Regions from separate parts of the Rhodoferax fermentans genome, predicted to be linked through region 1. Evidence: predicted binding sites of a transcription regulator. Region 1 holds the regulator's gene; each other region holds the start of a gene.
What was found. Region 1 encodes sigma-54, which starts transcription at its own class of promoters, with help from an activator protein. Its sites were predicted from a motif close to TGGCANGNAANCTGCTTT; they were not measured.
Positions count from the first base shown of each region.

Region 2: RF819_RS15570 (circularly permuted type 2 ATP-grasp protein) is a predicted target of sigma-54. The motif match lies at 4,745-4,762, and genes of this name have one in related genera.
Region 3: adh (aldehyde dehydrogenase) is a predicted target of sigma-54. The motif match lies at 6,345-6,362, and genes of this name have one in related genera.

Region 1 covers NZ_MTJN01000002.1:1,663,975-1,672,183, forward strand. Annotated here, with positions in the region: gene RF819_RS07950 (THUMP domain-containing class I SAM-dependent RNA methyltransferase) at 1-1,074, opposite strand, end outside; gene rpoN (RNA polymerase factor sigma-54) at 1,159-2,757, opposite strand; gene lptB (LPS export ABC transporter ATP-binding protein) at 2,863-3,669, opposite strand; gene lptA (lipopolysaccharide transport periplasmic protein LptA) at 3,681-4,307, opposite strand; gene RF819_RS07970 (thiol:disulfide interchange protein DsbA/DsbL) at 4,412-5,062, opposite strand; gene RF819_RS07975 (SPOR domain-containing protein) at 5,119-5,727, opposite strand; gene argS (arginine--tRNA ligase) at 5,761-7,458, opposite strand; gene RF819_RS07985 (PsiF family protein) at 7,601-7,909, shown strand; gene RF819_RS07990 (dienelactone hydrolase family protein) at 7,931-8,209, opposite strand, start outside.
Region 2 covers NZ_MTJN01000002.1:3,346,200-3,354,408, reverse strand. Annotated here, with positions in the region: gene RF819_RS15585 (tRNA threonylcarbamoyladenosine dehydratase) at 1-457, shown strand, start outside; gene RF819_RS15580 (sodium-dependent transporter) at 692-2,098, shown strand; gene RF819_RS15575 (DNA internalization-related competence protein ComEC/Rec2) at 2,125-4,593, shown strand; gene RF819_RS15570 (circularly permuted type 2 ATP-grasp protein) at 4,786-6,309, shown strand; gene RF819_RS15565 (alpha-E domain-containing protein) at 6,338-7,300, shown strand; gene RF819_RS15560 (bifunctional diguanylate cyclase/phosphodiesterase) at 7,318-8,209, shown strand, end outside.
Region 3 covers NZ_MTJN01000002.1:1,010,167-1,018,375, forward strand. Annotated here, with positions in the region: gene RF819_RS04970 (integration host factor subunit beta) at 1-35, shown strand, start outside; gene RF819_RS04975 (LapA family protein) at 138-461, shown strand; gene lapB (lipopolysaccharide assembly protein LapB) at 451-1,599, shown strand; gene rfaE1 (D-glycero-beta-D-manno-heptose-7-phosphate kinase) at 1,596-2,528, shown strand; gene rfaD (ADP-glyceromanno-heptose 6-epimerase) at 2,525-3,550, shown strand; gene RF819_RS04995 (ComEA family DNA-binding protein) at 3,684-4,028, shown strand; gene RF819_RS05000 (sigma-54-dependent Fis family transcriptional regulator) at 4,095-6,104, opposite strand; gene adh (aldehyde dehydrogenase) at 6,418-7,938, shown strand; gene RF819_RS05010 (DUF779 domain-containing protein) at 8,026-8,209, shown strand, end outside.

The sequences.
Region 1 (8,209 bases):
GCTGTCTGCCCTGTCGTTATAAGGGCTAGAGGCCTGTTTGGCATGCAAAGGGGCACGTTCCATGCGACCACTGCGGGCGACACCGGCGACTTCGATCCGTTCACCATAGGGCGGGTTCAGCAGCATCACGCCACCACCGGTCTGGCTCACGTCCATCGGCGGCATCCGTTGTAATGCGTCACCCCCCCGGAATTCGATGACCTGGGCGACGCCGGCGCGCTCAGCATTGCGCTGGGCAAAGTCGACCATACGGTGGGCCACATCGCTACCAAACAGCAGGGGCTTTTGGTCGGCGTCGGGCATCACCACGGCGTCAGCCGCTTCTTGTTTCATCGCGTCCCAGTCGGCCTTGCGGAACGGCAGGTATTTTTCGAAGGCAAAACGACGCTGGCCACCGGCGGGCATGTTGCAGGCCATTTGCGCGGCTTCGATCAGGATCGTGCCGCTGCCGCAACACGGGTCGTACAGCGGCTGCAGGTCACCCTCGCCGTCGAGCCAGCCGCTGGCGGCGATCATCGCGGCGGCCAGGGTTTCTTTCAAAGGCGCGTCGCCCTTATCCACACGCCAGCCGCGTTTGAACAGCGGTTCACCCGAGGTGTCGATGTAGAGGGAACAACTGTCGGTGGTCAGGTGGGCGTAGATGCGCACATCGGGCCACTGGGTGTTGACGTCCGGGCGCACGCCGTTGGCCACCGTGCGAAAACGGTCACAGACGGCGTCCTTGATCTTGAGCGCGGCAAAGTTCAGGCTGTTGAGTGGGCTGTGCTGGGCGGTGATCTCGACCTTGATGCTCTCACGCGGGGTGAACCAGCGCTCCCAGGTGACTTCGCTGGCGGCGCGGTACAGGTCCTGCTCACTGCGGTATTCGGTGTAACTCAGCAACACCAGCACGCGCTGCGCCAGACGGCTGTACAGGTTGAGCAACATGGCGTGGGCAAAACCAGTGCGCACCGCCACCCCACCACGCTGTTTGGTGATGCAGCCGGGCGGCAGTTCGGTGATGCGCAAGACCTCGGTGGCCAGGTAGTCTTCCACGCCAGCGGCGCAGGGCAGGAACAGTTGGAGTTGGTTCATAGGTATTCTTTCCTCAGGGTCGTCGAGGGGATGGCTTCGCGCCCCATGCCGCCTCGAGGGCACAGCAGGGTGGCGCCAAAAATGTCACAGCTCCTTGCGCAACGATGCCGGGGCAATGCGCAGGCCTTCGCGGTATTTGGCCACGGTGCGGCGGGCGCATTCGATGCCTTGCTCTTTGAGCATGTCGGAGATCTGGTTGTCGGACAGCGGTTTTTTGGGGCTTTCGGCGGCGACAAATTGTTTGATCAGCGCCCGCACTGCGGTGCTGGAGGCGTTGCCACCGGATTCGGTGCCCAGGCCCGAGCCAAAGAAGTACTTGAGCTCGAAGGTGCCGTAAGGCGTGGCCATGTATTTGGCGGTGGTGACGCGGCTGATGGTGGACTCGTGCAGGCCCAGCTCATCGGCAATTTCGCGCAGCACCAGCGGGCGCATGGCCAGCTCGCCGTGGATGAAGAAGCTTTTTTGCCGCTCCACAATCGCGGTGGACACCCGCAAGATGGTGTCGAAACGCTGCTGGATGTTCTTGATGAACCAGCGCGCCTCTTGCAGACGCTGCTGCAGTGCCAGCGCACTGGAGGCCTCGCTGCCACCAGCCTTGTGGCCCTTGAGCGCGTTGGCGTAGATGTCGTGCACGCGCAGGCGCGGCATCACCTCGGGGTTCAGGCGCACGCTGAAGTTGGCGTTGCCACCGTTGCCCACCCTGACCACGAGCACATCGGGCACCACCACATTGCGTTCCACATCCACAAACCGCCGTCCGGGCTTGGGCTCCAGGCGGCCAATCAGGGTGATGGCGGCACGCACGGCGGGGTCGCTGGCACCACACAAGGGCATCAGGTGTTTGATGTCGCGCCGGGCCAGCAGGTCCATCGGCTGGCGGCAGATGGCCAGCGCGACCTTGATCACGTCGGGGTCGAACTCGTCGCTGAGATCGGTGTTGCGCTGCAGGGCTTGCAGCTGCAGGCTCAGGCACTCGGCCAGGCCACGGGCACCCACGCCAGTGGGCTCCAGGCTTTGCAGCAGGCTCAAAGCCACGGTGAAGTGGTGGACCAGTTGCTCGATCTGCTCCGGGTCGTCCTCACCGGCCAGGCCACGCGCCAGCTCGTCGAGTGTGTCTTCCAGGTAACCGTCGTCATTGAGCGACTCGATCAGGAAACGCAGCGCGGCACTGTCCTCAGCCCCCAGGCGCAGCGCCAGCGCCTGGCGGTGCAAAAAGCTCTGCAGCGACTCCTGGTTGCGCGCCAGCTCGGTGGCGTCCATTTCGTCGTCACCGCTGAGGTTGTTGCCACGGGCCGCGGCCTCACCGCCCCACTCGCCGTCGTCGGGCGCCATGCTGACGGTGCCATCACCGTCCCAGCTCGGGATGTCGTCAGACGACACACCGACTTCTTCATGGTCATTTTCGGACTTGGCCCTTGTAGTGTCTGGATACTCTGCTGCTGAATAAGTAGCAACTTCAGCCTCACGGTCCGCCGCACTGACCGGTGCGTCGGCCTGCGCCAGACCAAAGGACTCCCGCTCGGCCTCTTCGACGTTGCGGTCCAGAAACGGGTTTTCGTCGAGCATCTGGTCGACTTCCTGGCTCAGCTCCTGGGTCGATAGCTGCAGCAGACGGATCGACTGCTGCAACTGCGGTGTGAGCGCCAGATGCTGCGAGACGCGTAAGGACAGGCCTTGTTTCATGACTGATCAGGGGTCATGTTTTGGCGACGGGCCGCCCCAAGCAAAAACGCGGCCCCCTCGGGGGGCAGCGCAGTACACATCGTGACAAGCGTGGGGGTCATAGCTTCACATGCGGAAATGTTCACCGAGGTACACCCGGCGGACATCAGCGTCGTTGACGATGTCGGCGGGGGTGCCCTGCGCCAGCACCGTGCCGTCGCTGATGATGTAGGCGTGGTCACAAATGCCCAGGGTTTCGCGCACATTGTGGTCGGTGATCAGCACGCCAATGCCCCGGTTTTTCAGGAAACTGATGATGCGCTGGATCTCGATCACCGCAATCGGGTCAATGCCCGCAAAAGGTTCATCCAGCAGGATAAACCGCGGGTTGGTCGCCAGCGCCCGGGCAATCTCGACCCGGCGGCGTTCCCCCCCCGAGAGCGACAAAGCGCTGGACTGGCGCAGGTGGTCCACCCTCAGGTCTTGCAGCAGCGCAGTCAGGCGTTTTTCAATCTCGTCGTTGCTCAGGCCCTTGCCGCGCTCATCGAGCTGCAACTCCAACACCGCACGCACGTTGTCCTCCACATTGAGGCGGCGAAAAATCGACGCCTCCTGGGGCAGGTAACCCAGCCCGAGGCGGGCGCGCCGGTGGATCGGCATGTGTTCGACCGACTGGCCGTCGATGGTGATGTCGCCACCGCTGGCACGCACCAGACCCACAATCATGTAAAACGAGGTGGTCTTGCCCGCACCGTTGGGGCCGAGCAGCCCCACCACCTCACCTTTGCGCACCGACAGCGACACATCCTTGACCACCTTGCGGCTGCCGTAAGACTTTTGCAGGTGGTGGGCTTGCAGGCAGCTGTCTTGTCCACCCGTGTCCGAGGAGCGATGCCGGTCACCGGCGACCGTTGCTGGCGCAGCAGGAGCCATGTCCAGGGGGGTCATGGCTTGCTGCCACCCAGGGTGTTGGTGTCGCGCAAAGGCGTGGACGACGCTGGTACCGACGCATTGTCCGGGGTCGGCGTCAGCATCGCCTTGACCCGGCCGGCGGGTGCACCGGGTTGGCCGGTGCTGCTGTTTTTGCCAGCGGCAGGTGCACCATCCAGCGTGAACACGCTGGTGACGTTGTTGTAGACGATCAGGCCACCATTGAACTCGTCGGCCAGGGTGGCCCCCCGATAACGGCGCAACTGGGCTTTGGAAATGAACTTGACGGTGTCCAGGCGACCGTCGTAGTCGATGGTTTCGCCCTCGCCTTCGATGAACTCATCCACCCCTTCGCGCTTCTGGCGGAAAAACGCCAGTTTGCCGGGCTCGGCGGTGACCACACCGTATTGGAAGCCATCCGGGTCTTGCCGCACATCGAGCCGTGCGCCGCGAATCAGGATGGTGCCCTTGGTCAGGACCACCTTGCCGGTGAACACGCTGACCTGCCGTGCGTCGTCATAACGCAAAGCGTCAGACTCCACATTCATGGGTTTGTCCTTGTCCGCCTTTTCACCCCAGGCGACAGGAGCCACCAGGACCAAAAGGACCGAGACCAGGCGCGACAAAAGGAAGTTGTTCATAAAGGCACGAATCTTGCATGTTTATGCATGCATTGTAGCGACCTTGCTGCCCGTTCCCATCGGCCCGCAACGAAGCCAGATGTGGCGCCCGACAAGCGCCAGACTCAACGTCCCGCGCGGACCTCGGCCACCAGGAAATCCACCACCTGCAGCGCCCGGTCCATGGCTTTGGTCATGGCACCGTCGGTGTAAAAACGCCCGGCCACACCGAGCGCAGGCACACCTTCGACCTCGTAGGCATTCATCAGCTGGCTGGCCCGGCGCGCCTTGGCCACCGTGGTGAACGAGTTGAAGTGGCTGGTAAAGAGCGCCTTGTCCACCCCTTGTTTGGCCATCCAGTCGGTGATGGCCGCTTCCGTTGACAGGTTTTGCCGCTCCACATGGATGGCGGCAAACACGCGCTCGTGCAATTTGGTGGTCAGATCCATCGCCTCCAGCGCGTAAAAAAGCCGCTGTTGTGGCAGGTAGCTGTCCTGGAACGCCACCGGCACACGTTTGAACACCACGTCTTTGGGCAGGCGCTGCGCCCAATTGTTGAGCACCGGCTCAAACGCGTTGCAGTGTGGGCAGCTGTACCAGAAAAATTCGATCACCTCGATCTTGCCTGCCGGGGCGTCCACTGGCGCGGGCTTACGCAGCTTCGCATAGTCGCTGCCCGCCTGGGGCACTTTGGCCTGGGCCAACAGCGGGGTGGTGGTCAGGGCGGCGCCAGCCAGGGTGGCAGCGGCACAGAAATCGCGTCTTTTGAGGGGCATGGGGTTCGGTCCTTGTCAACAATGACAGCGTCAGAGCAGCACACGCCCCAAAAAGTTCAACGTGCCGCGCGCACCATGGCCGCCTCCAAGCCGGTGGCCTCCAGCTTGGTTTTGGCGGCTTCAGCTTCGTCACGGCGTTCATACGGCCCCATCCGCACCCGGTAGACTGTGCGCCCGGCTTGTTCACGCTCACTGACCTTGGTCTCCAGCCCGGCCAATGACAGCTTGGCACGTTGGCTCTCGGCATCTTCCTGGGTGCGGTAAGCACCCACCTGCACAAAATACACAAAAGGATCGGCAGCCGCCGGACCAGATACCGCAGCCTTGGCCGCCGACTTGGCTTTGACCAGGTCACCCAGGGGGTCGGCGGTGACCGCTGGCTTGGCAGGCTCGGCGTCCGAGGCGGCAGCTTTGGCGGGCACCGGCTCAATCTGCTCAGCCGAGGCCGGGCGAGCCGGGTTCTTGCCATACAGCGGGGCGTTCGGGTCCCAGTCCTTGTTTTTCTGCTGCTCGACCGCGTCCTGGTCAGCTGGGCGATTCATGCCTTTGTCCAGGAACGGGACCGGCACCTTGGTGACATACACCGCCACCGCCAGCGCCACGCCCAGCCCAACCACCAGGCCCAGCACAAACCCCAGGAATGTTCCGCCGCGTTGTTGTTTCATGTTTCACCTTCGATACCTGTTGTTATTGCGTGATCACATTTTGCGCGGGGCAGCCACACCCAGCACCGCCAGGCCGTTGGCCAGCACCTGCGCGGTGGCCGCCACCAAGGCCAGCCGAGCCAGCTTGACAGCTTCGTCGTCCACCAGGATGCGCTCGGCGTCGTAGTAGCTGTGGTAGCAGGCGGCCAGTTCACGCAGGTAAAAGGTCACATCATGCGGGGCAAAACCGCTGGCGGCGTCACTGAGCATGGCCGGGTATTTGGCCAGCAACAGCATCAAAGCCTGGGCCTGCGGACTGTCCAGCGGGCTCAAATCCACACCGGCCAGGGTGGTCTCGTCGCCGCCCCAACCTGCGAGCACCGAACAAATGCGCGCGTGGGCGTACTGCACGTAATACACCGGGTTGTCGTTGTTCTTGGCCACGGCCAGATCAACATCAAAGGTGTATTCGGTGTCGGGCTTGCGGCTCAACAGGAAAAAGCGCACTGCGTCCTTGCTGGTCCACTCAATCAGGTCGCGCAAGGTCACATAACTGCCTGCGCGTTTGCTGATCTTGACCTCTTCACCACCCTTGACCACGCGCACCATGGTGTGCAACACGTAGTCGGGGTACCCCTTGGGAATGCCCACGTCAGCCGCCTGCAGCCCAGCGCGCACCCGCGCAATCGTGCCATGGTGGTCAGTGCCCTGGATGTTGATTACCTTGGTGTAACCCCGCTCCCACTTGGCAATGTGGTAGGCCACATCGGGCACAAAGTAGGTGTAGCTGCCGTCTTTCTTGCGCATGACACGGTCTTTGTCGTCGCCGTAGTCGGTGCTTTTGAGCCACAAGGCGCCGTCTTGCTCATAGGTCTTGCCGTTGGCCACCAGTTTGTTGACCGTGGCCTCGACCCGGCCACTGGTGTACAGGCTGGACTCCAGGTAGTACTCGTCAAACTTGAGGTTGAAAGCCTGCAAGTCCTTGTCCTGCTCGTTGCGCAAGTAGGCCACGGCAAACTGGCGGATGGAGTCGAGGTCATCCACATCACCACTGGCGGTGAAGGTGCGGTCGTCGGCCTGGACGGTTTTCTTGGCAAGGAAGTCGTTGGCGATGTCCTGGATGTAGTCGCCGTTGTAGAAGGCCTTGCTGGCGGGGTTGTCGGGGTCGGTCGGCCAGCAGTCGTCACCTGGCTTGAAACCTTTGGCGCGCAGCTGGGTGCTGTTGGCCAGGGTCTGGATTTGGACACCGGCGTCGTTGTAATAGAACTCGCGGTGCACCTGGTAGCCCTGGGTGGTGAACAGGTTACAGATGGCATCCCCCAGCGCGGCCTGGCGGCCATGGCCGACATGCAAGGGGCCGGTCGGGTTGGCCGAGACAAACTCCACCAACAACCTTTGACCATTGGCGGCCTGCGTGCCATAGCTTTGGGTCTGCGCCAGCACCTCACGCACCACCTGCTGTTTGGCAGCCGGTTTGAGCTTGATGTTGATGAAGCCCGGACCGGCAATCTCCAGTGCCTCAACCCAGGTCTGGTAGGGCGGCGTGGCCCGCAGGCTGGTGCACAGGGTTTCCGCCAACTGGCGCGGGTTGAGTTTGAGGGGTTTGGCCAGTTGCATCGCGGCGGTGGTGGCCAGGTCACCATGTGCCGCCACTTTGGGCGACTCAAACGCGGCACGCGCGCCCGCACCGGGCAAAAGATCTTCCAGCGCTTGGCGCAGGGCTTCAAGGAGTTCGGTTTTGACAGTCAGCATGGGCCGATTTTAGGCGGCAGGCCAGGCCCCCTCTTCCTTGACGCGTGGGCCACACCGGTTGACTCACACCTTGTGTTGTTTTGGTCAAGCTTATGTGGTCGAATCGCCCACGGTCATTTCCACAACAAAGAAAGGTGTTCAGATGAAAACAGTATTGGCAATTCTGGGTTTGGGCTTGGCGCTGTCCCTGGGTTCGGTACAAGCCCAAACCGCGCAGCAAAGCAAGATGGCAAGCTGCAACAAAGAAGCCGGTGACAAGGCCCTCAAAGGCGATGAGCGCAAGGCCTTCATGAAAGATTGCCTGGGCGCCAAACCCGCCGCAGCCAGCAGCGACAAAAAAACAGCGCAGCAGGAGAAGATGAAAACCTGCAACAAGGAAGCCGGCGACAAAGCCCTCAAAGGAGATGAGCGCAAAGCCTTCATGAAGGACTGCCTGAGCAACAAGGGCTGAACCCGTGTCACACGCGAAGCCTCACTGGCGCAGGGATTGCTCTAAGAACGAGAGTGTTCTCCCCAATGCCAACGAGGCTTCAGGGGCGTTATAAGCAGATCGGCAGTCACAGTTGAAACCGTGGCTGGCGTTGTACAGATGCAGCGCCACCTCGGGGTGCGCCAGCCGGAAGGCCTCGACACCTTGCAGCGGAATCGAGGCGTCGTGCTCTGCAAAGTGTGCCAGTACCGGCACTTTGGGGCGCCTGGCGATCTCGACCGGCTGTGTCATGCCGCCGCCGTAATACGGTACGGCAGCCGT
Region 2 (8,209 bases), 1.7 Mb from region 1:
TTGCATCGACGAGTTTGCAACACCGGCCAATTGGCCCCAGCTCTTGCCTGCAGGCGTTGACGCAGTCATTGATGCATGCGATCAGTGGCATGTCAAAACCGTCATGGCGAACTGGGCCATAAAGCAGCGGGCGATTTTTGTTGCCTCGGGCGCTGCAGGTGGCAAAAGACACGCGCATCTGACAAGCATGGATGATTTGTCCCAAGTGACGCACGATCCTTTGTTGTCGAAGGTGCGTTATCAGCTTCGCAAAAACCATGGCGCAGCGCGTGATGCTAAAAAAATTGGCTTGGCCTGTGTGTTCAGTCGTGAACCAGTAGCTCCCCCTGACGCATCGTGTGGCATCGTTGGTGATGGTTCACTCAACTGCCACGGTTTCGGCTCATTGGTCACAGTCACAGCCACTTTTGGACAATGTGCGGCCGGTTATGTGCTGAACAAACTGGCTGACACATGAGATTCGCTGCGGCCATTATTCTTCCTGTCGGCATATGCCGTCAGGTCTTGCGCTGTCATGCAGGTCTGGGGCTTGAGCTCGTTGGGGTCCGTTACACGGCCTTCTGAGTCATATACCTAAGTGGTTCTTCACTACGGAATGGTGTTCTCCCATCTGATGTAGCTCAGAGCAGCACTTCCTATTTGCAGCACCGTTTCGGTGCACCTCCATATCACCTTATAAAAAAGCAACATCATGACCTCCACCTCGCATGAATCTGCCGTTCCCGGTTGTGGCAAACCTTCTAAGTCGGGCTTGGCGCGCGTTGGCTTCAGCACCGGTTTTGGGGTACTTGCAGCCACACTGGGCTCTGCTGTTGGCCTGGGCAACATCTGGAAATTTCCGTACCTGACCGGGGCCAATGGCGGTGCCGGTTTCCTGCTGGTGTATGTGCTGGCCACGCTGCTGGTTGGCTTGCCGGTGATGATGGCCGAGATTTCGCTCGGGCGTGTGGGCAAGGCCAACCCGATTTCCACCTTGCAGGCTTTGGCACCCAAAGGGCAGCCCTGGTGGCTGATTGGTGCGGCGGGCATGTTGGGGGCTTTTCTGATCCTGTCGTTTTACTCCGAAGTGGTCGCCTGGGTGTTTGCCTATGTGGTCAAAGCCATGCGTGGCTCGATCCTCAGCAGTGATCCGAAGGTGACCGAGGCTGCGTTTGGTGCCTTGATCAGCGACCCGATGCAGTCACTGCTGTGGCAGTGGGGGGTGCTGGTGTTTATTGGTGGCATCTTGCTGATGGGGGTCACCAAGGGCATTGAGGCCATCACCAAGAGGCTGATGCCGATTCTGTTGTTGCTGCTGGTGCTGTTGTGTGCCGTCAGTCTGAGCCTGGACAAGGCGCTGGACGGTCTGGTCTTTTTGTTTCAGCCGGATTTCAGCAAAATCACCGCATCGGTGGTGTTGACCGCCATGGGGCTGGCCTTTTTCAAGCTGTCGATTGGCATGGGCACCATGATGACCTATGGCAGTTATTTCCGTGACGATCAGAACATCCCGCTCACCACGGTGCGTGTTATGGCGGCGGATTTGTGTATCTCGATGCTGGCCGGTATCGCCATTTTTCCGGCGGTGTTCACCTTTGGTTTTGAACCCACGGCCGGGCCCGCCCTGGTGTTCATCACGATCCCGGCGGTGTTTTCCCAGATCCCGATGGGGCAGGGCTTGATGGTGGTTTTCTTTGTGTTGGCATCGATTGCTGCCACTGGGGCCATGCTGTCGCTGATGGAGGTGCCGGTGGTGATCCTGCATGAGCGTGTGGGACTGTCGCGCCCGAAAGCCACGTTGCTGACCATTGCTTTGCTGGTGGTTCTGGGCTCGGCCAGTGCCCTGAGCAACAGCACGCTGGCTGAGTTCAAGCTGTTTGGTCTGACACCGTTTGATGTGGCTGACTTTGTGTCGTCCAACATCATTTTGCCGATCGGGGGCATTTTCATTGCCTTGTTTGTCGGCTGGGCCTGGGGGCTGGATAAGTTCAGCCAAGCCATGAGCAACCAAGGCCAGTTGCACAACCAACAGCTGATCCGGGCGGTGTTTTTCTTGCTGCGTTATGTGTCGCCAGCCTTGATCCTGATCGTGATGCTCAAAGGCCTCAAGCTGTTTTAGCCCAGGCCGGGCGTTAGCATGTTGGCATGCCCGAGTTTCATGGCCCTTCTCCCCACACGACAGCGCAGCGTCTGCCGGGCTTGACGCCTGCGCTGCTGGGGATCCTGGCGGGCAGCGCCTTGCAGCTGCAGCAGGCGGCACTGTGGTCCTCTCGCATATATGTACTTTTTGTGCTTCTGGCCCTGATATTGATTGGGCTGATAGCTATCTATTTAAAAGCACGTGGGCGCGCGGCGGCGCTGGCCAGTGGTCTGGCTTTTGTGCTGTTGGCGGTGGGCATCACCGGTTGGCGGGCCACGCTGTTTGTCGACTCGGCCTTGGCGCCAGCGTTGGAGGGGCGAGACATCGCGCTCAGCGGTGTGGTGGCCGGTTTGCCGCAGCCTTTTGAAGGGGGTTTGCGTTTTCGCTTTGAGCCGGAAACTGCCTGGCTAAATGGGCAGCCGGTGGCGCTGCCGCAGCGACTGGAGCTGGCCTGGTACAGCGGTGTGTTTGGCCAGGGCGATGGCGCCAGCGATCCGGCCGGTGAGTTGCAGCGCACCCCGTTTGTTGTGCAGGCAGGTGAGCGTTGGCGGTTCAATGTGCGGCTCAAAGCGCCCCATGGTGGCCTCAACCCGCACGGCTTTGACTACGAGCTGTGGCAGTGGGAGCAAGGTGTGCAGGCCACCGGTTATGTGCGTGCTGGCCGCCGTGACCCGCCGCCCCAACGTCTGGGGCAAACCGGGCAGCACCCGGTGGACGGTTTGCGACAACAGGTGCGGGCGTCCATTTTTGCCAGGGTGTCCGACCCACGCGCTGCCGGTGTGTTGGCGGCCTTGGTCACCGGTGACCAAGGCGCGATTGAGCGCTCTGACTGGGATGTGTTTCGCGCCACCGGTGTGGCCCATTTGATGAGCATTTCGGGCCTCCATATCACGATGTTTGCATGGCTGGCCGCTGCACTGGCAGGAAGCTTGTGGCGACGTTCCACGCGGCTGTGCTTGTGGCTGACTGCACCGAGTGCGGCCTTGCTGGGTGGCCTGGTGCTGGCGACGCTGTACGCCCTGTTCAGCGGCTGGGGTGTGCCCGCCCAACGCACGGTGCTGATGCTGGCCACCGTGGGTGCCTTGCGTTTGCTGGGTCTGCGCTGGCCGTGGCCACAGGTGTGGCTGCTGGCCTGTGTGACGGTGGTGCTGCTGGACCCGTGGGCCCTGTTGCAGGCTGGCTTCTGGCTGAGTTTTGTGGCGGTGGGGGTATTGTTTGCTTCAGATTCGGGAGCTGTCAGCCCAATTGATAAAAGGGCTAGAGGCCGATTTGTTGCCATGCTGCGCGAGCAATGGGTGATCACGCTGGCGCTCACGCCCTTGAGCCTGCTGCTGTTTGGCCAGGTCTCGCTGGTGGGGCTGCTGGCGAATGTGTTGGCCATTCCCGTGGTGACGTTGCTGGTGACACCGCTTGCCATGGTCGGCGTGATGGTGCCCGGCTTGTGGACCTGGGCTGCTGGGGTGATTGAGCTGTTGGGCGAGGTGCTGCGCTGGCTGGCGAGCTGGCCGGGGGCAGTGCTTTGGGTGGCCAAGGCGCCGTGGTGGGCTGGCGCGGCAGCGGTCTTGGGTGGCGTGTTGCTGGCCTTGCGTCTGCCTTGGAGCCTGCGTCTGGCCGCACTGCCGCTGGTGATGCCGGTGTTGTTGTGGCAGGCACCCAGGCCGCCACTGGGACAGTTTGAGCTGCTGGCGGCAGACATCGGGCAGGGCAGTGCGGTGTTGGTGCGCACCCAACACCATGCTTTGTTGTACGACGCCGGCCCGCGTTTCAGCAGCGAAAGTGATGCCGGCCAGCGTGTGTTGGTGCCCTTGCTGCGGGCGTTGGGGGTGCAACTCGATACCGTGATGCTGAGCCACCGCGACAGCGACCACACCGGTGGCGCCCAGGCGGTACTGGGCATGCAGCCGCAGGCCCAGTTGATCAGCTCGATGGCCGGTGAGGACAGCCTGGTCACACAGCACCCGGCCACGCGCTGTGTGGCAGGCCAGCGCTGGCGCTGGGACGGGGTGGATTTTGAGGTGCTGCACCCACAGGCCGCCGACTATGGTCGGCTCACCAAGCCCAACGCCTTGAGTTGTGTGCTGCGCATCACCAACGGCCAGCAGACGGCCTTGCTGATGGGGGACATCGAGCAGCCGCAGGAAGCCCAACTGGTGCAGACCCTGGCCAGTGGCCCGCCCGGTGCCGTGCCCACATTGCGTGCCGATGTGCTGCTGGTGCCGCACCATGGCAGCAAGTCCTCCAGCAGTGGCGCCTTTCTGGAGGCCGTGCAACCACGCATCGCGCTGGTGCAAGCGGGTTACAGAAACCGATTTGCTCACCCTGCTGACTCTGTTTTGGTGCGTTATCAGGCCCTTGGAACCCGCTTGTTTGATACGCCCCATTGTGGTGCCATGACCTGGCAGTCGTGGTGGTCGCAGACTGTGCGCTGTCAGCGCCAGGTTGATCAGCGTTACTGGCACCACCGGGTGCCTTGAGGGCCGATCTTCAAAGCCCTTGCTGACTTACAAGGCAGCTTTTTGGAGAAAGCTGTGCCATCGGCACTGCGGGAGGCACAGCGGGGAAAGCCTGATGACAGGAAAAAGGTGCATAAACAGACATGCGCGGCTGGGGCAGTAGCCCGTTGATTGGCCCAAAGCTTGCTATCGTTTGCTCAGGAGAAGATATTCATGCAGAAATTCGACGAGATGTACACGCGTTTGCCCTATGAGTTCTTCACCCATGGCGCGCAAATCCGCGATCACTACAAGATTTACGACGAATGGCTAGCCCGCCAGCCGGGCGACATGATGGCCAAACGCCGTGAAGAAGCAGAGATGATCTTCCGCCGTGTCGGCATCACCTTTGCGGTGTATGGCGACAAAGATGAGGATGGTGCGGGCACCGAGCGCCTGATCCCGTTTGACCTGATTCCACGCATTGTCCCGGCCAATGAATGGCGCATGCTGGAGGCCGGTCTGGCCCAGCGTGTCAACGCGTTGAACCGCTTTTTGCATGACATCTACCACGACCAGGACATTCTGAAAGCCGGGCACATCCCGCGCGAGCAGATCGAGCAAAACGCCCAGTTCCGCCCGCAGATGATCGGGGTGGATGTGCCCAACCAGGTCTATTCGCAGATTTCGGGCATTGACTTGGTGCGGGCACCCGACGCCAGTGGCAAGGGTGAGTATTACGTGCTTGAGGACAACCTGCGTGTGCCCAGTGGGGTGAGCTACATGCTCGAAGACCGCAAGATGATGATGCGCCTCTTCCCCGACCTGTTCAACAAACACCGGGTGGCGCCGATTGCGCATTACCCAGATTTGTTGCTGGAGACCCTGCGTGAAAGCAGCCCGGCCACCACAGCCGAGCCCACCGTGGTGGTGCTCACGCCCGGCATGTACAACAGCGCTTATTTTGAACACGCTTTCCTGGCGCAGCAAATGGGTGTCGAGCTGGTCGAAGGGCAGGACTTGTTCTGCAAAGACAACTTCTGCTACATGCGCACCACCCGTGGTCCGCAGCGGGTGGATGTGATCTACCGTCGTGTGGACGACGATTTTCTTGACCCAACGGTGTTTCGCCCCAGCTCCACGCTGGGTTGCGCCGGGCTGCTTGAGGTCTACAAGGCCGGCCATGTGAGCATCTGCAACGGGGTCGGCACCGGTGTGGCCGACGACAAGTCGATCTACCCCTATGTGCCCAAGATGATCGAGTTTTACCTCGGTGAAAAACCCATCCTCAACAATGTGCCGACCTACATGTGTCGCAACAAGGACGACCTGGCCTATGTGCTGGCCAACATGAAAGACCTGGTGGTCAAGGAGGTGCATGGTGCGGGCGGCTATGGCATGCTGGTGGGGCCTGCGGCAACCAAGGCCGAGGTCGAAGACTTCAAAAAGGCGGTGATGGCCAACCCCTCGGGTTACATCGCGCAACCCACATTGAGTTTGTCGAGTTGCCCGACTTTTGTCGAGAGTGGTATTGCCCCACGCCACATCGACCTGCGCCCTTATGTGCTGAGCGGCAAATCCGTGCAGATGGTGCCGGGTGGCCTGACCCGTGTGGCGCTGAAAGAAGGCTCGCTAGTGGTCAACTCCTCACAAGGGGGTGGCACCAAGGACACCTGGGTTCTGGAGGACGACCGTTCTGCCGCCGTCCACGCGGCGCAGTCGCAGACCCAGTCCAGCACCGAGCCCGACGCGAGCTGAGCACCCAGATCACCCACGAAAGCCACCTATGTTGTCACGAACCGCCGACCACCTGTTCTGGATGAACCGTTACACCGAGCGAGCCGAAAACACCGCGCGTCTGCTCGATGTCAATTACCAGACCTCGCTGCTGCCACAGTCCGAGGCGGTTGCACTGTCGGGCTGGCAGGGCTTGCTGTCGATCAGTGAGCTGAAGTTCAGCTACCAGGAAAAACACGGAGAGATCAACGCCAAGAAGGTGATGGACTTCATGGTCAAGGACGAGAGCAACCCGTCCTCCATCTTGTCTTGCCTGACCGCTGCACGTGAGAACGCCCGCGCGGTGCGGGGGGCCCTCACCACCGAGGTCTGGGAAACCCTCAACCAAACCTGGCTGGAAGTCAAACGCAAGGTGAAGGTGGGTGAATATGAGGAGGACCCCGCGCAGTTTTTTGACTGGGTCAAGTTCCGCTCCCATCTGTCGCGGGGTGTCACCGTGGGCACCATGCTGATGGACGAGGCGCTGTATTTCATGCGCCTGGGCACTTTTTTGGAACGTGCCGACAACACCGCGCGTCTGGTGGATGTGAAGTTCCATGCGGTTGAGAGCGACTTTTATGGCACGGCCAACCTCAAGAAGGACCAGGAGTACGACTTCTACCACTGGAGCGCCATTTTGCGCAGCGTCAGTGGTTTTGAGGTGTACCGCAAGGTCTACCGCGACGTGATCAAACCCGAGCGTGTGGCTGAGTTGCTGATCTTGCGCCCCGACATGCCGCGCAGCCTGCACGCCAGCCTCAACGAGGTGGTGGGCAACCTCAAGATGGTGGCCAACGACCAATCCACCGAGACCCAGCGCCGGGCTGGCAAGTTGCGCGCCGAGCTGGAATATGGCCGCATTGACGAAATTCTGGCAACCGGCCTGCACGCCTATCTGACGCAGTTTCTGGACCGGGTCAACGACCTGGGTGCCCACATCAGTCGGGACTTTTTGATCCCGACCCCGGTGTGAGGGCGCTGCGACAGGCAATGCGTTTGCAGATCAGTCGGCGGTTCAGGCCGGTGGCGGCTTGGCTCGGCCGCTTGAGCGTCAGCCGCAAGCTGACGCTGATTTATTTGTTGGACTTGACGGCGGTGATTTTTGTCTCCGGCATCCTGATCAACGAAAAATACCTGGCGATCGACTTTGCCCGCAAGGAGATGGTCGGCATCAGCTACACCAACGCGGTGCGGGATGTGTTGATGCCCCAGGTCGGGACACCCAGCCTGGCGCAGGTCGATGTGACCGCCGCCCGGCACCGCCTGGCATCTCAACGTGCTTTGTTCGATGTCCAGCTCAATGCACAAGCCGATAGCCAGGCCTTTGTGACCCGCCTTGATGCGCCAAACTCCGAAGCGACGGTTTTGTCTGCTTCTCTCAAACCCATGGTCTCCAGCGCCCGCGCACTGATCACCACGGTGGGCAACCAGTCGAACCTGATCCTCGACCCCGACTTGGACAGCTACTACAACATGTCTCTGGTGGTGCTGCGTTTTCCCGAGTTGGTGGATGTGCTGCTGGACACCGCGCAGACCGTCGGCAGGCGTCCGCCAACGTCGGCGGCGGCGTCCTCGCTGCACAGCACCTCTTTGCTGATTCTGGCGGGGCGGCTGGATGCGATCCGCCAGGGCATTGCATCGGACTACGCTCAGGCGCTGGCAGCCGGTAGCCCGGCCCTGAAGGCGGCTTTGCAGCCACAGCGGGAAAAACTGGATGCCCAATTGGCAGGGCTGCTCAGTCAGGTTCAAAAGGCTTCTGAGCAAGGTACCACCGAACAGGACCGCCAGACCTTTGCCCGCGGCTACGGTGCATCGCTGGACACGCTGAACCTGGCCTGGCATGCGTCCTCGCGCGCGCTAGGTGGCTTGCTGCAAGCGCGGG
Region 3 (8,209 bases), 650 kb from region 1:
GCACGGCAGAATTGACCCAAACCGCCCGCCCCTGACGCTGTAGCAGCCCCCATCATGCCTGCGGTCGCAAACCTGACCGTCGGTGATCATGGCCGAAGTTGTTGGCGTTAAAATTTTGAGCCCTTGGGAACACGCCAATGAACAAACTGATCTGGTTGATAAAGTGGATGCTGAAAGCAGCCATTTTTTTTACCCTGTTCGCCTTTGCGCTGAACAACCAGCAAGACACCACGGTGCATTTTTTCTTTGGCAACCAGTGGCAAGCACCCCAGGTTCTGGTGGTGTTGACCGCGTTTGCGGCAGGTGTAGCCGTTGGCGTAGTGGGCATGGTGCCCTGGTGGTGGCGGCAAAGACGCCAGTCCAAACAGCCCATCGCAGAAGTGCCGACTTCGCCCAACACACCCGCCGGCTTGACAGCCACACCGCCTGCCAACGCACCTGCCTACGCCGATGGAATTTAGTCTGAGCTGGATTTTGTTGGGCCTGCCGCTGGCCTTTGCAATGGGGTGGTTGGCTTCGCGTTTTGATTTGCGCCAAATTCGTCTGGAAAACCGACAGGCGCCTAAGGCCTACTTCCGGGGGCTTAACTACCTGCTCAATGAACAGCAGGACCAAGCCATTGACGCCTTCATCGAAGCCGTCCAAAAAGACCCGGACACCTCTGAGTTGCACTTTGCATTGGGCAACCTGTTTCGTCGTCGTGGTGAATACGAACGCGCGGTACGGGTGCATGAACACCTGATGTCACGCGGTGACCTGAGCCAGGCCGACCGGCATCGGGCACAACACGCACTGGCGCTGGACTTCCTCAAGGCAGGGCTGCTGGACCGCGCCGAAGACGCGCTCAACAAACTCGAAGGCACAGCCTTTGAGACCGAGGCCCGGCTGGCCTTGCTGGCCAACTACGAACGCAGCCGCGACTGGGCATTGGCAGCCCAGGTGGCCCACAAACTTGAGAGCGCCAACCAAGGCAGCTTCCACCAGCGCCTGGCACATTACCTGTGCGAGCAGGCTGCGGACGATCTGGCGCATGGTCGGGTGGATGCCGCACGCGTCCACCTTGAAGAAGCGGTGAACAAGGCGCCGGACGCAGCACGTGCTCGCATGGCACTGGCGCAACTCCAGGCCAACGTCGGTGATTTGGCTGGTGCACAACAAACACTGCTCGACGCCATGACACACGCGCCGACAGCCATCCCCTTGATAGCCGGCCCGCTGGCAGACATCGCACTGCGACTGGGCAACGTTCAGCAGGCGCTGGACCGGCTGCAAACACTTTATGAGCAGCAAGCCTCGCTGGATGTCCTGGATGCGATTGTTCGACTGACTGCCGACACCGCTGGCGCCGAGCGCAACCTGTATGCCCGTCACCTGGCGCAAGAGCCTTCGCTGGTCGCGGCCACCCGCTGGATTGCTGGCGAGAAGTTTGAAGACGAGCAGTTTCACCCCCAGGTGCAACGCGCTCTTGACCATGCCATCAAACCCCTGTTGCGTTACCGATGCGCCGCCTGCGGTTTTGAGGCCACACAGCATTTTTGGCAGTGCCCCGGTTGCCAGACCTGGGACAGTTACCCCGCAAGGCGGGTAGAAGAACTATGACCACAATAACCAAACAACAATTGAGCCAGGCCCGTGTCCTGGTGGTGGGTGATGTGATGCTGGACCGCTACTGGTACGGTGCGGTAGACCGCATCAGCCCCGAAGCCCCGGTGCCGGTGGTGCGTGTCACCCGCGAAGACGAGCGCATGGGTGGCGCCGCCAATGTGGCCTATAACTTGGTCACACTGGGGACGCAATCATCCTTGCTGACGGTGGTGGGCAACGATGAAGCCAGCCACAAACTCGAAGCTCTGGTCGCAGGTACCGGCATCCAGGCACATTTTGGACGCGACACCGAACTCAAAACCACGGTCAAATTGCGTGTGATTGGCCGTCAGCAACAGCTGTTGCGCATGGACTTCGAAAACACCCCTCAAACCGAGATCCTGGCCTCGCAAACCGCTGCCTTCATCGGCCTGCTGCCCCAGCAGGATGCGGTGCTGTTCTCGGACTACGGCAAAGGGGGGCTAGCCCATGTCAGCGACATGATTGCACGCGCTCGTGCTGCGGGCAAGCCGATCCTGATCGACCCCAAGGGCACAGACTATTCACGCTACCAGGGCGCCACGGTGATCACCCCCAACAAGGCGGAGCTGCAGCAGGTCATCGGCCACTGGCACAACGAAGCCGACTTGACCAGCAAAGCCCAAACTCTGCGTGAACAACTTGGCCTGCAAGCCCTGTTACTCACCCGCAGTGAAGAAGGCATGACCTTGTTCGATGCCCAGGGGCAGATCAGCGTCAGCGCGCAAGCGCGTGAGGTGTTTGATGTCACTGGTGCTGGCGACACCGTGATCGCCACCATGGCGGCGATGGTCGCGGCTGGCATGAGCCTGCGTGACGCCTTGCCCTTGGCCAACCGGGCGGGTGGTGTGGTGGTGGGCAAGTTTGGCACCGCTACCGTTTCTTACGAGGAGTTGTTTGTATGACCCGAATCGTCGTCACCGGTGCAGCCGGATTTATTGGTAGCAACATCATCAAGGGGCTCAACGCCCGCGGCCTGACCGACATCATCGCCGTGGATGACCTGACACAAGGCGACAAGTTCCGCAACATCGCTGACCTACAGATTGCCGACTATGTCGACGCCGACGTGTTCTACGACAACTATGCAGAAGGCGCCTACGGGCAGGTGGAGGCCATCTTCCACGAAGGTGCTTGCAGCGACACCATGGAAAGCAATGGCAAGTACATGATGCAAAACAACTTTGCCACCTCGCTGCAGCTCTACCATGCCTGCCAAAAACGTGGCGCCAGGCTGCTCTACGCTTCCAGCGCCGCCACCTACGGCGGTTCGGACACCTTCCGTGAAGAGCCCGCCTTTGAGGCACCGCTCAACGTTTATGGTTACTCCAAGCTGCTGTTTGACCAACGCATGCGCCGCGAATGTGGCTTGCAATTCGAACGTGCTTTTGCCGGCAAAACCATGCAGGTGGTGGGTTTCCGCTACTTCAATGTCTATGGCCCGCGTGAGCAACACAAGGGTCGTATGGCCAGCGTGGCATTTCACCAGTTCAACCAGTTTCGCTCTGAGGGTCGCGTCAAGCTGTTTGACGAATACGGTGGTTATGCGGCCGGTGCACAAATGCGCGACTTCGTCTTCATCGACGACGTGGTGGCGGTCAACCTGTGGTTTTTTGACCATCCGGGTATCTCGGGCATTTTTAACCTGGGCACCGGTCGTGCACAGCCGTTCAACGATGTGGCCAGCTCGGTGGTCAACAGCCTGCGCGAGTTGGACAACTTGCCCGCCTTGTCGCTGCCAGAGCTGGTGAGCCAGGGCCTGCTGGAGTACATCCCCTTCCCGGACGCGCTGCGTGGCAAATACCAGTGTTACACCCAGGCCGACCTGACAGCGCTGCGGGCTGTGGGTTGTAACCACCAGTTCGCCGATGTGCAAACCGGTGTGGCGAGCTACGTGAAGTCACGAGTGCAAACGGGTCAGAGCTGAAACTGCCGGATTGATACAAATTTGCGACAGCGTTTTCTGAGGTGCGGTTTTACACTGCTTGCGTGAATGCTGTGCCCTCTGGCACCCACACAGCGTCACCTTGTCTCGTCAACCAAGCTCAGGAGGACTCATCATGCTGAAGAAAATTTTGGCCCTGGGGGCCATGTTGTATGCAGCTGCAAGCTTTGCCGCTGTGGATGTCAACAAAGCCACCGCTGCCGAGCTGGACAGCATCAAAGGTATTGGACCGGGCATTTCCACCAGAATCCTGGACGAGCGCAAAAAAGGCAACTTCAAGGATTGGACAGATTTCATGGATCGTGTCCAAGGTGTGGGGGAAGGCAACGCTGCCAAATTTTCAAAAGAAGGTTTGACCGTCAATGGTGAAGCCTTCAAGGCGACAATGCCCACCGCCAAAAAAGCCGAAAGCAAGAAAACTGACGCGGCCCAAGCAGGCGCCAGCGCCGCCAAAAAATAGGCCTCAGCCCTGGCTCACCAACAACCCGCTTCGGCGGGTTTTGTTTTTTAGAAAGCCACAGCCCACTCACGCCCGGATACCTGCCCCGGCCTCAGCCAGTTTTCGGTACAAGGTCTGGCGGCTGATGCCCAGTCGCCGCGCCGCCTGGGACACATTGCCCGAACTGGCGTCGAGCGCCTGGTGAATGGCCTGGCGAGACAAGGCCTGCAGGTTATGCAACAAGGTCACGTTGCCGGACTCGGTGGTGCTTGCTGCAGCGTTCTGAACCCGGGCTGGGGACCCTGGCACGGCTGGCACTGGGCCAGCTGCCACCCCGTCTGGCACATGCAGCGTATGTTGCAAGTCTTCCAACAAATCGTCGGGCAGGTGGTCCCAGCTGATGCAGTCCTCGTGTGTACCCAGCATGGCACAGGCGGTGCGCAAGGCATTGGCGTACTGGCGCAGGTTGCCAGGCCAGTTGTGCTGGCAAAAACGCGCCAACACATCTGGCGCCACAGACACCCGGTGCCCCGGGCTCAGGTCAGCCAACAGACGCTCGGTCAACATCACAAAATCTGTTCGCTCGCGCAGCGGCGGCAACAACACCGTCAGCCCGTTGATGCGGTAATACAGGTCGTTGCGAAAACGACCAGCAGCGGCTTCTTCACGCAGTTTGTGATGGCTGGCACAGATCAGGGCAAAGTCCACCGCCACCGGCTGGCCACCACCCAGAGGCGTCACCTGACGCTCCTGCAGCACCCGCAGCAAACGCGCCTGCAGGCCCAGCGGCATATCACCAATCTCGTCCAGAAACAGTGTGCCACTCTGGGCTTCACGCAGGCGCCCGACACTGCCCTCGCGCCGTGCGCCGGTGAAGGCACCCGGGGTGTAACCAAACAACTCGGCCTCGATCAGATTCTCCGGAACAGCAGCACAATTGATAGCAACAAACGCTTTATTTTTGCGGGGTCCGCTGTCATGAGAGGCTCTGGCAAACAGCTCTTTGCCAACCCCGGACTCCCCCTGAATCAGCACCGGTATGGGTTTGTCCAACACCCGCCGGACCTTGTCGGCGGCACTACGCCAGCGCAGGTCACCAGTATCCAGGCTGTGCAGGGCATCCCTCAGGGGGGGCGCGCTGGACACCGGTTGTGGCAGCACCGAGACACAGGTCGGCAACGTATGTTGCACCAGGACATACAAGCCACTGCCATCGAGCTGACGCACCTGGGTGGGCTGCCCGGGGCGTCGCTTGTGGCGGGACAACAACTCGGCCAGCGGAACTTCCAGCCGCTGGTTCAGCTGGACCGCACCGAGGTCGGCGCGACTGAGTTTGAACCAAGCCATGGCAGCGCGGTTGGCCCCAACCAGCCAGCCGTCTTCGGACAGCAGCACAATGCCTTCGGCGATGCTGCCAATACCTTCCAGCTGGGCATGGACATGCAGGCGGATGTGGCGCTGGCAGGTACTGATGATCAGGCGGTTTTCAATCATGCGTGAAGCCATGCCCACCAAACCCAGCGTGTGCGGGTGGCGGCTGCGCTGGTCCCCCGAGATGTCCAGCACCCCCAGCAGCTCAGCCTGCGCCGACAAAATGGGCACGGCGGTGCAGGTCAGAAACTCGTTGCGCTCCAGAAAGTGCTCGGCACCGTGGATCTCCACCCCACTGGCCTCCACCAAAGCGGTACCAATCGCGTTGGTACCCCGCTGCTGCTCATGCCAGTTGGCACCACATGACAAGGCCACACGCTCGGCCCGGCTCAGAAAGTCGGCATGCCCCAGCGTGTGGACCAGGGTGCCGCGCTGGTCCGCCAGGATCACCATGCCCTGGGTGTGGCGCACCTGCTCAAACAGGTGCGCCATCACCGGACGCGAATGCGCGAGTAACTCGTGGTTGGAGGCCATGGTGTGCAGCAGTTCGGCACCGCTGCTGTGCTCAGACTCCGGCACCCGCCCCGCAGGCAGCGAGCCAGCCGCCAGACTGCGCCGCCAGGAGCGCGCCACGCGTTCATCCAGACCACCGGGCGGGCAGTCACCATGTTCCAGCAAATGCAGGCGTGCCTGGCGCAAGGCCACGGCAGTGGGGGGTGTTCGCACGTTGTCTCCTGGGCGGACTGAAGTCCACTCTCTGGTTGTCGTCAGGGCCATGGTGACCAGGCCCACGCGTTCATGCAGCAGGAAGTGTATTGCATGGCCAGGGTGCTCGTCAGACCTGTCACCTTGAGGAACACCTGTCACATTTTGGTACACCTCCTGGCCCCACGGACAACGCTGACACCGCGCACCCACGAAGACATTTTTCAATGAAATCAACCACTTGAGTTGACTCCACTGATCTGGCACGCGACTTGATAGACCCAGCTTGCCGCAAGGCAATTTCATTCACAAAGACACATAAAGAGGACACAAGATGATTTATGCCGCTCCCGGCTCGGCCGGTGCCAAACACAACTTCAAAGCACGTTATGACAACTTCATCGGTGGCAAATTTGTTCCGCCGGTCAAGGGCCAGTACTTTGACGTGGCCACACCCATCACCGGCAAGCCCTACACCCAGGTGGCCCGCTCTGGCGCCGAAGACATTGAGCTGGCGCTGGACGCCGCCCACGCCGCCGCAGACGCCTGGGGCAAGACCGATGCTGCCACCCGCTCCAACATCTTATTGAAAATTGCCGACCGCCTAGAAGCCAATCTGGAGCTGCTGGCCTACGTCGAAACAGTGGACAACGGCAAACCGATCCGCGAAACCCTCAACGCCGACATTCCGCTGACCATCGACCATTTCCGCTACTTTGCTGGTTGCCTGCGCTCACAAGAGGGTGGCATCAGCGAGATTGACGAAAACACCATGGCCTACCACATCCATGAACCCCTGGGTGTGGTGGGTCAGATCATTCCCTGGAACTTCCCGATCCTGATGGCAGCCTGGAAACTGGCGCCAGCCATTGGTGCGGGCAACTGTGTGGTGCTCAAACCGGCCGAGTCCACCCCGGTCAGCATCCTGGTGCTGGCCGAGCTGATTGCCGACATTCTTCCTCCGGGTGTGCTCAACATCGTCAACGGTTATGGTCGTGAAGCGGGCATGCCGCTGGCCAACAGCAAGCGCATTGCCAAGATCGCGTTCACCGGCTCCACCACCACCGGTCGGGTGATTGCCCAGGCAGCTGCCAACAATCTGATCCCGGCCACGCTGGAGCTCGGTGGCAAGTCGCCCAACATCTTTTTTGCCGACGTGATGGACCAGGATGACGGTTTTCTGGACAAAGCCATTGAAGGCCTGGTCTTGTTCGCCTTCAACCAGGGTGAGGTGTGCACCTGCCCGTCACGCGCGCTGATTCAGGAGTCGATCTACGACAAGTTCATGGAAAAGGCCTTGAAACGCGTCGCCGCCATCAAACAAGGCAGCCCGCTCGACACCGACACCATGATGGGGGCACAAGCCTCGCAGATCCAGATGGACAAGATCGAGTCCTACCTCAAACTCGGCAAGGAAGAAGGCGCACAGGTGCTGATTGGTGGAGGGCGTGCCCAGATGGACGGGGATTTGTCCGGTGGTTATTACATCCAGCCCACGCTGTTCAAGGGCCACAACAAGATGCGCATCTTCCAAGAGGAAATCTTTGGCCCGGTACTGGCCGTGACCACCTTCAAGGACGAGGCCGAAGCGCTGGCCATTGCCAACGACACCTTGTACGGCCTGGGTGCCGGTGTCTGGAGCCGCAACGGCAACGTCGCCTATCGCATGGGCCGTGCCATCAAGGCCGGACGGGTGTGGACCAATTGTTACCACGCCTACCCGGCGCACGCCGCTTTTGGGGGGTACAAGGAGTCGGGCATTGGTCGTGAAACCCACAAGATCATGCTGGACCATTACCAGCAGACCAAGAACCTGCTCGTGAGCTACAGCGAGAAAAAGCTGGGCTTCTTCTAACCCTGCGCCACTTGGTGCACAACAGACAAGGGGCGGGCAGCTGCCCCTGTCTGTTGGCAAAGATCGCCACCACCACAAGGAGTTGTTTTGGTCAACAAAGTCATCGCCACACCCGCCGCACTCGAACTCATCGCGTTCCTGAAAACCAAACACGGTCCGGCGCTGATGTTTCACCAATCGGGTGGCTGCTGCGACAACAGCGCCGCCAATTGCTTTCTGCCTGGAGAAATCACCATGGGTGCCGGTGATGTGTACCTGGGTGACATCGGCG